DNA from 2 places in the Aestuariirhabdus haliotis genome. Region 2 is predicted to be linked to the other one. Evidence: predicted binding sites of a transcription regulator. Region 2 holds the regulator's gene; the other holds the start of a gene.
What was found. The regulator PhoB, encoded in region 2, activates phosphate uptake and scavenging genes when phosphate is short. The targets are predictions, from matches to a motif close to TGTCATANNNNTGTCANA.
Positions count from the first base shown of each region.

Region 1: a site for PhoB is predicted at 5,435-5,452, ahead of MIB40_RS17945 (PhoX family protein). Genes of this name have one in related genera too.

Region 1 is NZ_JAKSDZ010000059.1:5,497-12,875, reverse strand. Features, by position in the region: gene MIB40_RS17960 (APC family permease) at 1-507, opposite strand, end outside; gene ptcA (putrescine carbamoyltransferase) at 996-2,042, shown strand; gene MIB40_RS17950 (helix-turn-helix transcriptional regulator) at 2,221-3,129, opposite strand; gene MIB40_RS17945 (PhoX family protein) at 3,356-5,290, opposite strand; gene MIB40_RS17940 (GNAT family N-acetyltransferase) at 5,546-5,986, shown strand; gene MIB40_RS17935 (hypothetical protein) at 6,018-6,368, opposite strand; gene MIB40_RS17930 (methyltransferase domain-containing protein) at 6,410-7,039, opposite strand; gene MIB40_RS17925 (ABC transporter substrate-binding protein) at 7,185-7,379, shown strand, end outside.
Region 2 is NZ_JAKSDZ010000001.1:298,227-305,605, reverse strand. Features, by position in the region: gene MIB40_RS01535 (bifunctional diguanylate cyclase/phosphodiesterase) at 1-855, shown strand, start outside; gene phoR (phosphate regulon sensor histidine kinase PhoR) at 858-2,171, opposite strand; gene phoB (phosphate regulon transcriptional regulator PhoB) at 2,173-2,862, opposite strand; gene ubiA (4-hydroxybenzoate octaprenyltransferase) at 2,938-3,819, opposite strand; gene MIB40_RS01515 (chorismate--pyruvate lyase family protein) at 3,918-4,487, opposite strand; gene MIB40_RS01510 (HU family DNA-binding protein) at 4,672-4,950, shown strand; gene MIB40_RS01505 (hypothetical protein) at 5,040-5,885, shown strand; gene MIB40_RS01500 (MarR family winged helix-turn-helix transcriptional regulator) at 5,882-6,307, opposite strand; gene MIB40_RS01495 (aminoacyl-tRNA deacylase and HDOD domain-containing protein) at 6,421-7,379, opposite strand, start outside.

The DNA of each region.
Region 1 (7,379 bases), on a different contig from region 2:
ATAGATAAATCCACCAACACCCAGGGTCACAATCACGACAACCTTAAACAGTGCACCCAGGTTAGTCACCCAGACGCCGGCGTCAACGGACATATTACAGATCCAGACAGTCAGTGCAGTGAGTGCGATACAGATCAGTATCTGAGTCCAGAGCCCCATGCCAGGGAAGAACATTTCTGCAAACATGCCGGCAAACATGATGTAAACGGCGGGCATCCAAAGGGCCACGTTGATCCAGTAATACCAGGTGGTACGCACCGCCCACTTGTTACCAAAGGCTCGCTTGACCCAATCGTAGATACCGCCCTCACCCGGATAGGTCGTACCCAGTTCGGAGGAGATCATAATATAAGGAATCACGAAGGCCAGCAGAGTAATAATCCACCAGGTGATCGCCGATGGTCCAATAGACGCCGCTGCGGTCAGGCCATCAATAACCAGCACCGCACAGACGCTAAACAGGGTCAAACTAGGGAGACCCATTTTCCCGGTTTCTTCAGTACTCATAAAGCACCTCCAATAATGATATTAAGAACCTTTCAGTGAGCGCTCATTAATAAGCTATCGCTGTAATAAATTCCGGCTTTACTTAAAAGAAGCAGAACAGACCTTGATGTAACGACCTACTCTTTAAGATCCACTTCTTTATCTGTGAAGCGATCTTACTCCCCCACCAAAAAACGGATAATGATTCAGATCAATATTTAATTAGTTCGATTATTATCCACATTTAATACTGACAATTTAAGATAATGACTATTTATTGATCAATAATATTCAAATTATGAGCGTTTTCCCAGAAAAACTCAAATAAGTGCTCGAAACACACCAATATTAATTGGATTTTTATTTAAAGTTGACTCAGATCAATTTAGATATTTATCGAAAATATATACTAGCCCCACGTTAAAGTGATCAAGCGGATAAATTCTTAATCAATTACCTTTTTAACTGACTGAACATCAACCGACGTTGATTTGTACGGGAGCCCGAAAATGAAACTACCTTCATCTACCGCCACCAACCTTGAGAAGCCTCAACTGAAGCACTTCCTGAAGACTCAGGACTACACCAAGGAAGAGCTGACCGAAATCTTTGACCTGATGGCCATGCTGAAAGAAGCCCGTAAGGCTAATGCTGTCCCCCAGCTGTTCAAGGGCAAGTCCATCGGCATGATCTTTGAGCAACCCTCTACCCGGACCCGCGTTTCTTTCGAAACCGCCGCAACCATTCTGGGCGGCCACGCTCTGTTCCTGTCTCCTAAAGACATCCACCTGGGCGGCAAAGAGAATATTGCCGACACCTCTCGCGTCCTGTCCCGCATGGTCGATATCATGATGGCCCGCGTTGACGATCACAAAACCGTTGCCGATCTGGCCAAGCACGCTACCGTGCCTGTTATTAACGGTCTGTGCGACTGGTTGCACCCCACCCAGATGATGGCTGACGTGTTCACCATGATGGAGCACTTGCCAGAAGGTAAAGAGCTGTCTGATCTGACCGTCGCTTTCGTCGGTGACGCTACCAACGTTGCTTCTTCCCTGATGTTTATCTGCACCAAGTTCGGCATGAACTACAAGCACATCGGCCCCAAGAAGTATCAGCCACCACAGTCCTGGGTTGATACTGCGCTGGAGAACTGCAAGCTTTCCGGTGGTAGCTTCACCCTGACCGAAGACACCGAAGAGGTGAAAGGCTGCGACGTACTGGTCGCCGACAGCTTCTACTGGTTTGGTCAGGAAGACGAAAAAGAAGATCGTCTCTCTACCTTTATTCCCAAGTACGTGATCACCCAGGAGATGATGGACAAGGCCGGCCCCGAGTGCCAGTTTATGCACTGCCTGCCCGCCAACGATTCTCGCGAATGTACCCGTGAAGTGATGGAGAGCCCTCGCTCAGTGATCTTTGACGAAGCCGAGAACCGCTTGACCGCGCAAATGGCCCTGCTGGTTTACTTCACCCACAAGGATATCGTTATCCCAAGCGAAGAGACCGTTAAGTTCCACGAGGACAAGATCGAGAACTTCCTCAAAACCCTGTAATAACCCTGCATTTATTGCAGCACAGGTTCGCGAACGCAGCATCCTGTTCGCAACACCAAACCGGAGTTCCCGCAGGAGCTCCGGTTTTTTTGTTCGCCCGAATTAATCAGAGTTGCCTTAACTTTGACACAACGACATAGAGAACGAGCGATACCAGAAAAGCCGCGCTGCAATTTCGCTAGCCGTTATACCAGACCGAGCCAAAACCACTGACATCATACCCCTGATACTCGCGGGCCTTCTCCGAGAAAACCGCGCTCTGGCAAAACCTGACAAAACGCTGCATCGGCGCCTCAAACCAGGACTTTCGGTCTACCAGCAGATCGAAACGCTCCTCCAGCACCGGCACAAAAGCCAAACCATATTGCTCCGCTAAACCCTGTAATCCCAGCGCTGCATCGGCCTTGCCCTGGTTTACCATCAAGACGGCATCGGCTTCGCTGTGGGCAACCTGGCTGAATGTGAACTCATCTGGTGTCAGCCCCGCTTGCTCGATCAACTGCATAAGCAAACGCTGACTCCCGGCTCCGGGCTGGCGACAGGCCAGGGTCAAGCCTTGTAAATTCTCAATCCCCTGAACTGCCCCGACGGTGTCCTGGCTGACTATCAAGCCTCGCTGTCGGCGGGCAAACTCAACCAGTACCAAAGGCTCTCGGGCAAAACGCGCCTTAATCTGCGGGTGATTCCATTGCTGGCTCGCACCATCCAGCAGATGTAAACCGGTCGCGACCCCTTCGCCATGAGCAAAACGCTCCAACCCCTCTTCGCTGGATTCAAACAACATGGCAAGGCCAGCACCCGACTCTCGTAATGCCCACTCCAGCAAAGGATCATGGCTGCCCAGAAATACCCCAGGAGGTTCTGGCCTGCGATGAGCGGTTGCCTCTTCACGGATTTGAGTTGTGCCTCCTTCTGCTTTGCTCGCCACCCATTGCAGAACAGCCGCACGGGAGAACAACAGTTTTCCCGTCGCCCGGGTACAGGGTACCTCCCCGGCAGAGACCAGATCGTAAACCTTTCGCTCTTTGATACGCAGTAGTTCGGCCAACTCTTTGGTGGTCAAAAACTCGGATTGCTGCGAACTCATAAGGCTTCCTGATGCCAGGGATAACAAAATCGGCGATGCCGGAAGCGTTAGGCCACCAGACACCGCCATGGGTACTCTGGCATTTTAGCGTAATCGGTAACAAAACCTTAACTGTAAAAAAACAGAGACCCCGCCATCAAAAGATAACAGGGTCTCAGTGTCGGCTATATATGGTCGCACTTCTATCCCGCTCTAAGGCGTTGCAGGCGCCACCGCTACAGTCTGCTCAGGCGCCGATAACGCCACCATCGTCACGGGTGATAACCATCACAGATGAACGTGGCTTGCTATCACCGCCGGCCGGAAAATGTGAAGGCGAGAGTTCTTCACCGGGATGCTGAACCCCCACAAACAGGGTCCGGTAATCCGGACTAAAGGCCAGACCGGTGATCTCGCAGGCAACCGGCCCGGTCAGGAAGCGGCGAACTTCGCCCGTTTCAGGGTCGCTACAGAGCATCTGGTTATTGCCCATGCCGGCAAAATCCCCTTGATTGGAATACTTGCCGTCGGTTTGAATCCACAAACGGCCCTCGGCATCAAAACCCAGTCCATCGGGGCTGTTGAACATATTGTCGGCGTTGATATGGTCGCTGCCGCCGTACAAACCGTCCGGATGCACGACCGGATTACCCGCCAACAGGTAGAGATCCCAGTCAAAGGTGGCAGACCGGTGATCACCGCCGCTTGGATGCCAACGCACAATTTGACCGTAGTGATTTTTTGCCCGGGGATTAACGCCGTCGAGCGGCTGATTGCCCTTGGTGCCTCGATGCTTGTTGTTGGTCAATGTACAGCACACAGACTTACCGGAAGGATGCACAGCAACCCATTCAGGACGATCCATGGTAGTGGCTCCGACCTGTGTAGCGGCGCGACGGGCAAAGGTCAACACTTCGGCCTGGTCAGCAAAACCATTGGCTTGGGTCAGCCCGTTCTTGCCATGGGTCAGCTCCAGCCACTCTCCCTGACCATTTAGCTGATCGGATTGCGAATCAAAGCGAGCCACATAAAGCGTACCCTGCTCCAGTAAATCCCGATTGGCGCCGGGGTTTGTTTTGTCGATCTTGCCCTTCGAGACAAATTTATACAGGTGCTCTCCCCGCTGGTCATCACCCAGATAAACCACGACATGGCCATCGGCATTGACTGTCAGCGCCGCATTCTCGTGCTTGAAGCGCCCCAATGCTGTTCGCTTCTTGGGTGTCGAGGTGGGATCCATGGGATCAATTTCAACCACCCAACCAAAACGATGAGGCTCCTGGGGGTGCCTGGCGAGATCGAACCGCGAATCGAAACGGTGCCATTGGTAACCCGCATCCCTGGCGCCGATGCCATAGCGCTTTTGATCGGCACTCTGGACAAAATCGCTCTGCTCGGTACCAAAGTAGCCATTGAAGTTTTCTTCACAGGTCAGGTAGGTTCCCCAGGGCGTTTCACCATTCGCGCAGTTGTTAAAAGTGCCGAGGGCCACCTTGCCTTCGGGGTCCATTTCGGTTTGAACCAGGGGATGACCCGAGACCGGCCCGGTAATCTCCATCGGCGTATTGGCGGTAATCCGGCGGTTGTAACGGGAATTCTGCACCAACTGCCAACTGCCGTCAGTACGCTTGATTTCCAACACAGAGACACCGTGCGCCGCCTGCGCTTTTTTCACATCATCGGCGGTCATCAATTTGCCCTGATGGGAAAACAGGTACTCGTAGTTGGTGTATTCATTATTGATCGCCAGCAGGGCTCGATCATCCGCCAGTGGAAACAGGCTCATGCCATCGTTATTGTCACCAAACTGGCGCAGCTGCGTTTCAGAATGTGCGTTCCCTGAGGCATCGAATGCCGGCGCGTCGGCGAACAATGGGTCCCCCCAGGAGACCAGAACCTGCGAGCGATAGCCTTCAGGCACAATTATGCGATCGGCGGTACTGGCGGGCACCGCTTTGAATCCCATCTTTTTACTCGTACTTTTACCCGAGATCGTTTCAGAGGCAACCGCCTTCATGGCTCCAGACGTGACCCCGGCGGCAGCCACAAAGGCTCCCAATCCCGCTACGCTGCTAGCCACCATAAACTGCCGGCGGCTCATGGCACGGTCTATCATTCGAGTAAAATCCGGGGTAGTTTCTACCGGATGATTCTGATCATCCTGGGTTTCAAAACGGCTCATCGTTCAGGTTTCCTTGTGTGTCATCAGGCGGTTCGTAGAGTGCGGGGCTTTGCACAAGATTAGCGTAAGGAAGGCCTCAACAATGACTCTTCCTTGGGTGCACCTGCACTTTCGGGTCATGCTAGAAGCCCTAGATGTCAAATTGACGACAGATTGATGACAGAAAAAAGACTGCTCTGCTTTATAAACCCTTGCCGAATAGTGCAAGGGTTATTACCGAGGCGGAGAACAGCCACCGAAGAAAAGGACTTTGCTATGAGCAACATCTCTTACCGCCCGGCAAAAGCAGCTGATGCTGGAACACTGCAACATTTGTTGAAGGAGCTGGGGTATAAGGTCAGCGCCTCGGAAATCGGGGCGCGATTAACCGCCATTCGATGCCATGGCGGCGAGGTGATCGTTGCTACCCTGAATAACGATGTGGTGGGCTGCGTGCATGTAACGATTGAGCTTCGCATGGCCGAAGGGGAGTTTGGGGAGATCGCCAGTCTGGTGGTGGATTCCCGACAGAGAGGATCGGGCATTGGGTCAGGATTGCTGGAACAAACTCGAACCTGGCTGATTGATCGCGGACTTACCAGCCTGCGAGTACGTATGAACACCCAACGTGAGCGCAGTTACGCCTTTTATAGCGGGCAGGGTTTTCGGGATACCAAGACGCAAACAGTGTTCATCAGCGAGCTGAACGCTGACTGAACCTCTGCCATTTAGAGGGCGGGATTACTTGTCACTCGGCGGTTTTTCCATCCCCGGTTTGCGCCAGGCGAGTGGCGCGTCGATTCCAGGCCCACAAAAAGCTCAGGCCATAGATCGACAGATACCCGATGGTGCCTAGCAAGAGTGCATAGACGATGCGAAGCGGGGTCAGTGGCACCTGATACAACACCAGCAATAGCACTACCAATAGACTGGAAAGACCACCAAAGCAGAGGGTTAACTTGCAAAAAACGCCCAGACCTATGGGCTGATTGGGTGCAGGACGCAAGGATACTAACGGCCACCAGCTCCAATCCTGATCCGAGAGTCTGTTAAATACCCGCTCCAGTCGAGACAGCATGGTTTCGGGTTCGCTACTCATACACTAGACCTCCTCACATACAACACCCGTTACGGGCTGCTTTACTCATCACGACGTCGCCATATCTGCCAATGCTCCTGACCACCAAATACCGCGAGTGAATCGGTTGCTGGCTGACTCAGTACACAGTCAAATCCGCTTGTCAGCAGCGCATTCAATTCAAGCTGCGGGATAGCAAAGGGTGGACCTCCGCCCTGCTCGCCCAAAACGAAATAGCCCAACAACTGACCACCGGGACGAACATGCCGCCGCATCCAGTCACCATAGGCTGGTCGTAAAGCATGGGGCAATGCCGCAAGAAAAGCCCGTTCATAGATCACATCTACAGCATCGGGTAAGTCTGTGCAGGTGAACACATCATCTTCGATCAGCTCCACCGGCGCATCCCCCACCTGTTCGCGCGCTATCGCCACCGCCCTGGCGCTAAAATCGATGGCCGTCACTGTCGCGCCGGCGTCGGCAAACGCCACCGCTTCGTAGGCACTGCCACAACCTGGAATCAGCACACGCCCGATCGACGATTGTTCGCCGATCCAGTGCGCCAACTGCTGGTGCACAACGCCCGAATCCCAGGGCATTACCCCCTCCTCGATGCGAACATCCCAAAACTCGGGCCGGGAGGCATCACGGTGTTGACGCAGTTTTTTCGGTACCGGGGTTTCTTTATCCATTCCCTGTTCCTTGCGCTTCGTGCGCTGTTATCTGGTGACAAACTCAGGTAGTTTATGGGAAACAAAGGGGCCCGCCAGTTTTGGCGGCCACCGTTAATATAATGACAATACCATTTCCATAATAACCACCATAAGGAATGAAAACATGGTCAAGTACCTGCGCAACACCATGGTACCTCTTTTACTGTTTGGGGCTTCTCTCACTTGCGCCGCTTCTTCTCAGGCTAGCGAATCGGTCAAGATCGGCATGATTACCACCCTCAGTGGTGGCGGTTCTTCGCTCGGTATCGATATCCGCGATGGTTTCAAACTGGCTGTCGATCAGGAACAGGGCAAACTC
Region 2 (7,379 bases):
GCCCTGATCGAAGCCAAGAATTTCGCCGGCAATCATTTCCATTTTTATACCGATGAACTGGCTGATAAAGACCAGCAGCTGCCTCTGCTGGAAAGCGCCTTGCGCAAGGCGGTGGAGAATAAGGAGTTTGAAGTTTATTACCAGCCCAAGCTGCATCTGGCAACGGGCACCATTCAAGGGGTAGAGGCCCTGGTTCGCTGGCAGCACCCGCAACTGGGGCTCATCGAACCCGAGCGTTTTATCTATCTCGCCGAAGAGAATGGCCTGATCAACGCCATCGGTGAACAGGTACTGGAGCAGGCATGCCGCCAAGCCAAAACATGGCTGGATGAGGGCAGCGGTGAGATACGCGTATCGGTTAACCTGTCGGCGCAACAACTGCGACAAGGCGATGGTTTCTCGGTCGTGGAGCGCACCCTGAAAAAAACCGGATTGGACCCTCAGTTACTCGAACTGGAGCTGACCGAAAGTATTCTGTTGGAGGAAAACTCGCGCATCAGCAACAGCATCCACCGTATTCGCGAACTGGGCGTGAGTATCAGTATTGATGACTTTGGTACAGGATACGCCTCCCTGAGCTATCTGAAGCGCTTTCCTGTTACGGCCCTTAAAATTGATCGCAGCTTTATCAGTGGCATCCCTGACAATGAAAATGATTGCACCATTACACGAGCCATCATCGCCATGGCGATGAGTCTCGACCTCAGGGTAGTTGCCGAGGGTGTCGAACATCCACAGCATGCCGAGTTCCTGCGTCGCAGCGGCTGTGATGAGATTCAAGGATATCTGATTAGTAAACCGGTCACTGCAGAAGAATTATCGGCCTTGCTAAAAGGCGAGCCTATTTCAGTTTAGCGTTAAACCGCCTTACTGATCGGCACACACATTTCCAGATCAAAATGGCAGCTAAACGTACTGCCTTTGCCTGGCGCGCTACGCACAGACATCACACCCCTATGACGCAGCAGCACATGTTTGACGATCGCCAGCCCGAGCCCCGTACCGCCGGTTTCAATTGAGCGACTCGAATCCACACGATAAAAACGCTCCGTCAACCGGGGAATATGAATCGGATCAATGCCAATGCCTTTGTCCTCAACCGATAAGTGAGCACCTTTCTTGTCCTGCCACCAGCGCACTTTGATCTGACCTGGAGACGGTGTGTACTTGACAGCATTCAACACCAGATTTGAAAAGGCACTGTGCAGTTCCGGCTCCTGACCCAGCAGCACCGCCTCTTCGTCGCATTCAAGCTCAATGCGCTCCGGGTCATCGAGCAGCTCGGCGGCATCCTCAATGATACGGTGCAGAAGGGGATGCATCGGCACCTTGCGTTGATCGATACCTTCATCACCACTTTCCAGACGCGACAACAGCAACAGATCGGTCACCAGGTTGCCCATACGTTCGGTCTGTCGACTCATTTGACCTACGGCTCGTAACCAATGATCCGGGATGCCTTCTGAATGCTGCTGCAGGGTTTCCAGATAGCCTCGAATGACCGTGAGCGGCGTTCGCAGTTCGTGGGAAACATTACCCACAAGATCCTTGCGCATCTGTTCCAGGTGATGCAAGCGGGTCACATCACGAACCACCAGTAAACGTTCCCCTTTACCGAATCGGGTAATCAAATATTGCAGTCGCCGTTGATCATCAACCGGGGAATTCAGTTCCAGCGGCTCGCGATAATCACCTCGAGAGAAGTATCGGGCAAAGCGCGGGTCCCGGATCAGATTGGTCACACGCTGGCCACGGTCTCCGGGAGAGCGCAAACCCAACAAACGTTCGGCGGCATCATTCCACCAGTCCAACGCACTATCGGCGTCCACCATAACCACCGCATCGCGTAAGGCAGAAGTGGAATCCTGCACCCGTTTTATGACCGAACGCAACCGCTCACGAGCACCAAGATTACGCTGTTGCAAACGATATATATTATCGAACAGGTCACCCCAGACACCCACGCTTTCAGGCGGAGACTCCTGGCTCTGAGCATTAACGGTCAGCCATCGTAGCAAGCGTGTCAGGTTATATAGACACCAGCCAAGATAGGCGCCGATGACCAATACCAGACTCCAGCCATAACTGCCCGTCATCATCCCCAGCAGCAAACCACCGGCCAATAACCAGAGCAGATCACCCAATAGACGCTGCCGCCAGTTACGCTCCATTTCAAGTCCTGGTAGAGAATCGATAACCCGTGCCGCGCACGGTTTGAATCAACAGTTCATAACCCGCACCCAGGGCTTTACGTAAACGCCTGATGTGTACATCGACGGTGCGCTCTTCTACATAGACGTTACCACCCCACACCTGATCCAGCAGCTGACCTCGCGTGTAGGCTCGCTCCTGATGAGTCATAAAGAACTGTAGCAGGCGAAATTCTGTCGGTCCCATTTCGGCAGCATGGCCGTCGATACTGACCCGATGGCTAACCGGATCGAGCTCCAAACCCTGTACAACAATGGGTTCCTGAGGCTCATTAATCTGGCTGCGACGCAGCACGGCCTTGAGCCGGGCAACCAGCTCGCGAGGGGAAAAAGGTTTGGTGATGTAATCATCTGCACCGGTTTCAAGACCCTGAATCTTGTTGTCCTCTTCACTCTTTGCGGTGAGCATAATGATCGGTAAACCTTCGGTCACCTCATCACGCTTGAGCCGTCGGGCCAGTTCAATGCCTGTTGTTTCCGGCATCATCCAGTCGAGCAACATCAAATCGGGTTTGTGATCGACGATCATCGCCTGTGCTTGCTGGGCGTTTTCGGCCTGCAGCGTTCTATAACCGGCCATTTCCAACGCGACCGCTATCATTTCACGGATCGCCGATTCATCATCAACTATTAATATGGTTTTTGCAGTCACGGCAGTACCTGTTCCTAACGAGCAACCTGGCACTATTACAGCGGGGGATTGTTACAGTCACATTACAACTTGATGTCAAAGCGTTCGCAAGCCGTAATCAACAAACAATCCCAGGAAAATCACCAAACCTACCCAGTGGTTATTCAAAAAGGCCTTGAAGCACTCTTCACGCTTTCTGCCCCGGGTTAAACGATATTGGTAGACAAATAACCCGCAAGCCGCTGCCAATCCCAGATAAAAAGCCGGCCCCAGCACGAGTTGATCGGCCACCATCAGCAATACCAGTAAGGTAAATCCCTGCAATATCGCAATCATCGTATTATCGGCTTCGCCGAACAAGATCGCTGTCGATTTGATACCCGCCTTAAGATCATCCTCTCGATCCACCATGGCGTATTGGGTATCGTACGCCACTGTCCACATCAGGGTAGCGATATACAACAGGCCCGCCACGGGAGCGACTTCACCGTTTTGCGCCGCCCATGCCATAGGAATCGACCAGGCAAAGGCCGCTCCCAAAACCACCTGAGGCAAATGGGTATAGCGCTTCATAAAAGGGTAACAGGCAGCCAACAACAGACCACCCACGGATAAATAGACGGTCAATGGATTGGTAAAAAGCACCAGTACGAAAGCCAGACCCACCATGACTGAAAACAACACCAGCGCTTCGCGTGGCTGAATTCGACCCTGAGCAAGCGGCCGGTCTCGAGTCCTTTCTACCAGACCATCGAAATCACGGTCGGCATAATCGTTAATCACGCAGCCGGCGCTACGCATTAGCACCGTACCCAGAATAAAAATCAGCAACAGATCAAAGCGGGGCAGGCCCTCAGCCGCCGCCCACAAGGCCCAGAGAGTGGGCCATAACAACAAATAAATACCAATCGGCTTATTCAGCCGGGTCAGGGCGATAAAATCTGGCAGTCGAGGGTAGCGCTCAAGAATCCATTGCATGGTATCGGGGTATCTTGGAAATCGGGATAGGGCGCGAGGCTCGCGCCAGTCATCAATCCAAGGCAGTCTAGGGTCTCACCCGGGGGATTGCAACGCAGCTATTCGAACAACGAGGGCAGGAAGACCTCGCAAACCGATAGAGGTCGATGCCCGAGATAAAACAAGGACCGCCGCCCCCAACCAATCTGCTCGTCGTAACGATGCGGCAAGTGCGCATTGAGCTGGCTCACTGGCAGCGGAGCGATCTCTATTTCACCCCGTTCCATCGCCGGATTACCAAACAGGAAAGCGCCTAAGGGTTTGTTCTTGAGGTGCAATAAACATCGATTCGCCCCGATCAGGGTTGAATGGGGCAAAACACTGCGGGCAAACACCCTTGGCACACCATCCCCCATTAATAATACTTCCCGAATGTTCGCCATCTCACGCTGACCAATATCGAGACAATGTCGCTCGGACGGCGTCGGACGTGCCCAGCGCTGGCGAATCAACTGCACTTCGAAGCCACCCGGATAACGGCGCATCAAGCGTTGAGTCAGAGAACCACGATCCAGTAACCAGCTTCGCCAGGGCTCAGGCAAGTCGGATGTCAGAATATGACTTTGGGGACGCCATTGATTGGCGTATAAGGTTGTGAGAGGCAAACGAATACCGATTAGAGATGACAATCAGGTTAATCACTGCAACGAATAGCAGCCATGAACGGCGAAGAATTGTATCACAACTGGCTCTGTTCCCCAGCCTCTGAGGATAGATGCCAGAAAAGGCTTCACATTTTATAGTCTGACTGCTTAGATATATTTCTCGGAACTATAAAAATAACCTATAAACAAAAGGATTCTTGAGGAACTCATGCGTAAACCAGAACTAACAGCGGCCATTGCCGAACAAGCAGATTTAACCAAAGAACAGGCAGGGGAAGCACTGGCAGCCATACTCGACCAGATTAGCGGCGCGCTCAGCCGTAATGAAAGCGTCAGCCTGGTTGGCTTCGGTACCTTTAATCAACGGCATCGGGGCGCTCGAATGGGTAAAAACCCGCAAACCGGTGAAGCCATCCAGATTAAAGCCAGCAACACCATTGCTTTCAAACCTGGCAAGGCGCTCAAGGACAGCGTAAACGACGCCTGAATTCTTGCCCTGCCCCGGGTGCCGGAAGGTATCATCCGGCACCACTTCTCACAGCCACAGGCCCGATTCCTTGTTCAAAGAGCGATCCGGTGACTACAGTAATAGAGACATTGCCGCAAACACGACGAGGGCTCACCGTGAGAAAAACTTACCTCTTGCTTGCCTGCTTGCTGTTCTCCTTGAGCAGCTGGGCTGAAACAGTCACCCCGGATTTGGCCAATCGAAGCCTTGAACTTTCAGGGATGGAACTGTTCCTCAAGCAGGTTCCTGTCATGATGGACCACCTTCTGCGTGCACAAAATGCCACCACCACGGCAGAACAAGAACTGCTTGGCAAAGCCAGCGAACGGCTGAAACAACAGATCAATTACGAAAGCCTGAATAAGCAACTGGTTGAACACCTTCTAGCCAGTGGCCGCTCCGATTACCTGCAACAGATGAACTCTGCGCTCAATTCGCCTCTGGCCAAGGCGATGAATGAAAAAGAGAAGCAGGTCAGCAGTGCTGATGGCCGCCAACGCCTGGCAGAATACCGAGAGAAGGTAAAATTAAATCCCCCTCGAGGGGTCAGGGTAGAACTTCTTCGTCGATTGGATGCCGCCTCACGCACCTCGGAAATCAGCGTACTACTGAGAGAAGAACTGAACACCTCCATTGTGCATGCCTCCAAGGTGCTAACCGGCGTTTCAACCGGAGCAGAGGATAGCGCAGTGAACCTCAATACTCCGGCACAAAAGAAGATGCTGGCGACCTCAGGGCAACAGGTTCACAGCTTTTTCCTGTATGCCTATCGCCAGGTACCCACACCACAATTAGAAAAATATGTGCAGCTGTATGAAGCCGATGCGACTCGCTGGTTTGTCGATCAGTGCGTGACCGCCGTAAAGGACTTTTTCAGCAAGCAGCGCCAGACGTTCACCGAAGGGCTTAACTAATTGGTTTTAATATCCGCCAGGAACTGGAGGATATCGCAAAACTGATCCAGGGATTCACGTCCAAAACGCTCTTCCAATAGCTGGTTATTGGTGCGAATAACCGGTTTCACCTGGGCCAGAGCAAGACGGCCAGCCTCACTCAGGTGCAAAGAAAAAGCCCGCCGATCTGCTTCGCTGCGACGTTTTTCAACCAGGGCTTTCCGGCAGAGTCGCTCAACCATACCGGTAATTGCCGAGGTATCGAGCTTTAATCCCGCCGCCAATTCTTTTTGCTGGCAGCCATCATGCTTTTCCAGATACAGCAGCGCGGCTACCTGTGCACCGGTAACACCTGCGGTTTCCACCATGGTTTTGTCGATATAGAGCTTTAACTGATGTTGAGCCTGGTTAAGCAGGTGATAGATCCGGCGCTTCTGTTCCATTGGGGTACCGCTGACAACCAATTAGTATAAGATCATCGCGAAAGATGACAGTCCCTGCAAGTTTCTGGCAGTACCTATGAAACATGAGCCTATATCATTCACGACAAGCAGATTCAGCACCGAAACGCCTGGGCCATCTGGTCGACTTCGTCCCGTTTTTCAGCAATGTCCGCAATCGCCTGACGCGCCTGCTCAGGATCCAGGTTGAGCTCATCGAACATAACATCCGGAATTTCTTCAAGCGGTGCGTCACCCAATTCCTGCTCGCGCAACAAGCGTGAGGTTACGTAAAGCAAGCGGGCATAATTGGCGTGTTTACCGTTATAGTTGGCTTCGTTCTGGAAACGCAACGCCACCACAACCTCTTCCGGCATGCCCCAGAGTTCCATTAACCAGCCGGCCATCTGCTCTCGACAGATACCCAAATGCTGACGCTCGACATCAACATGGCTGGCATGGGGATTGGCTTCGATATGACGACAAATAACGGCAAAATGAGGAGGAAAAACGTGGGCCAACACCAGATAACCAAAATTGTGCAGTAGCCCGGACAGATAACAGAGCCCTTTTTCCGGGCGCGAAGCGCGTGGAATCAGGGACGTTAGCGCGTCGATCCCGGTGGCGCAATACGCCGATTGGGTCCAATAGGGTGTCTTGCCTTCAGGGGCATCATCAGGCAACGCAAGGGATTTGCCCAACGCCAGACCGATCGCCAGGTTAATCACCAGATCGAAACCCAGCACTCGAATAATCGCATCCTCGATCGATTTAATCTTGCCGGGAGCAGCGTAGTAAGGGGAAGCCGCCCAACTGACGACCTGAGCCGCCAGACTGGGGTCTTCTTCGACCACTTCGGTCAGGTCTTCGATTTCAGCGTCGGGATTGACCCGAAGCTTGATGATTTTCTGAGCGGTGTGGGCCAATGGAGGAATCTCGACCGTCTCTTCCAGGCGCTGTTTTATACGTAGGGTTGTAAAGTTTTTTACCGCCGCGGCAATTTCCGCCACGTCCTGGTCAAGATAACTCATAGGGTTCGCCTGTAATGGGATAGAGACAGTGGCGTCGAGGGGAG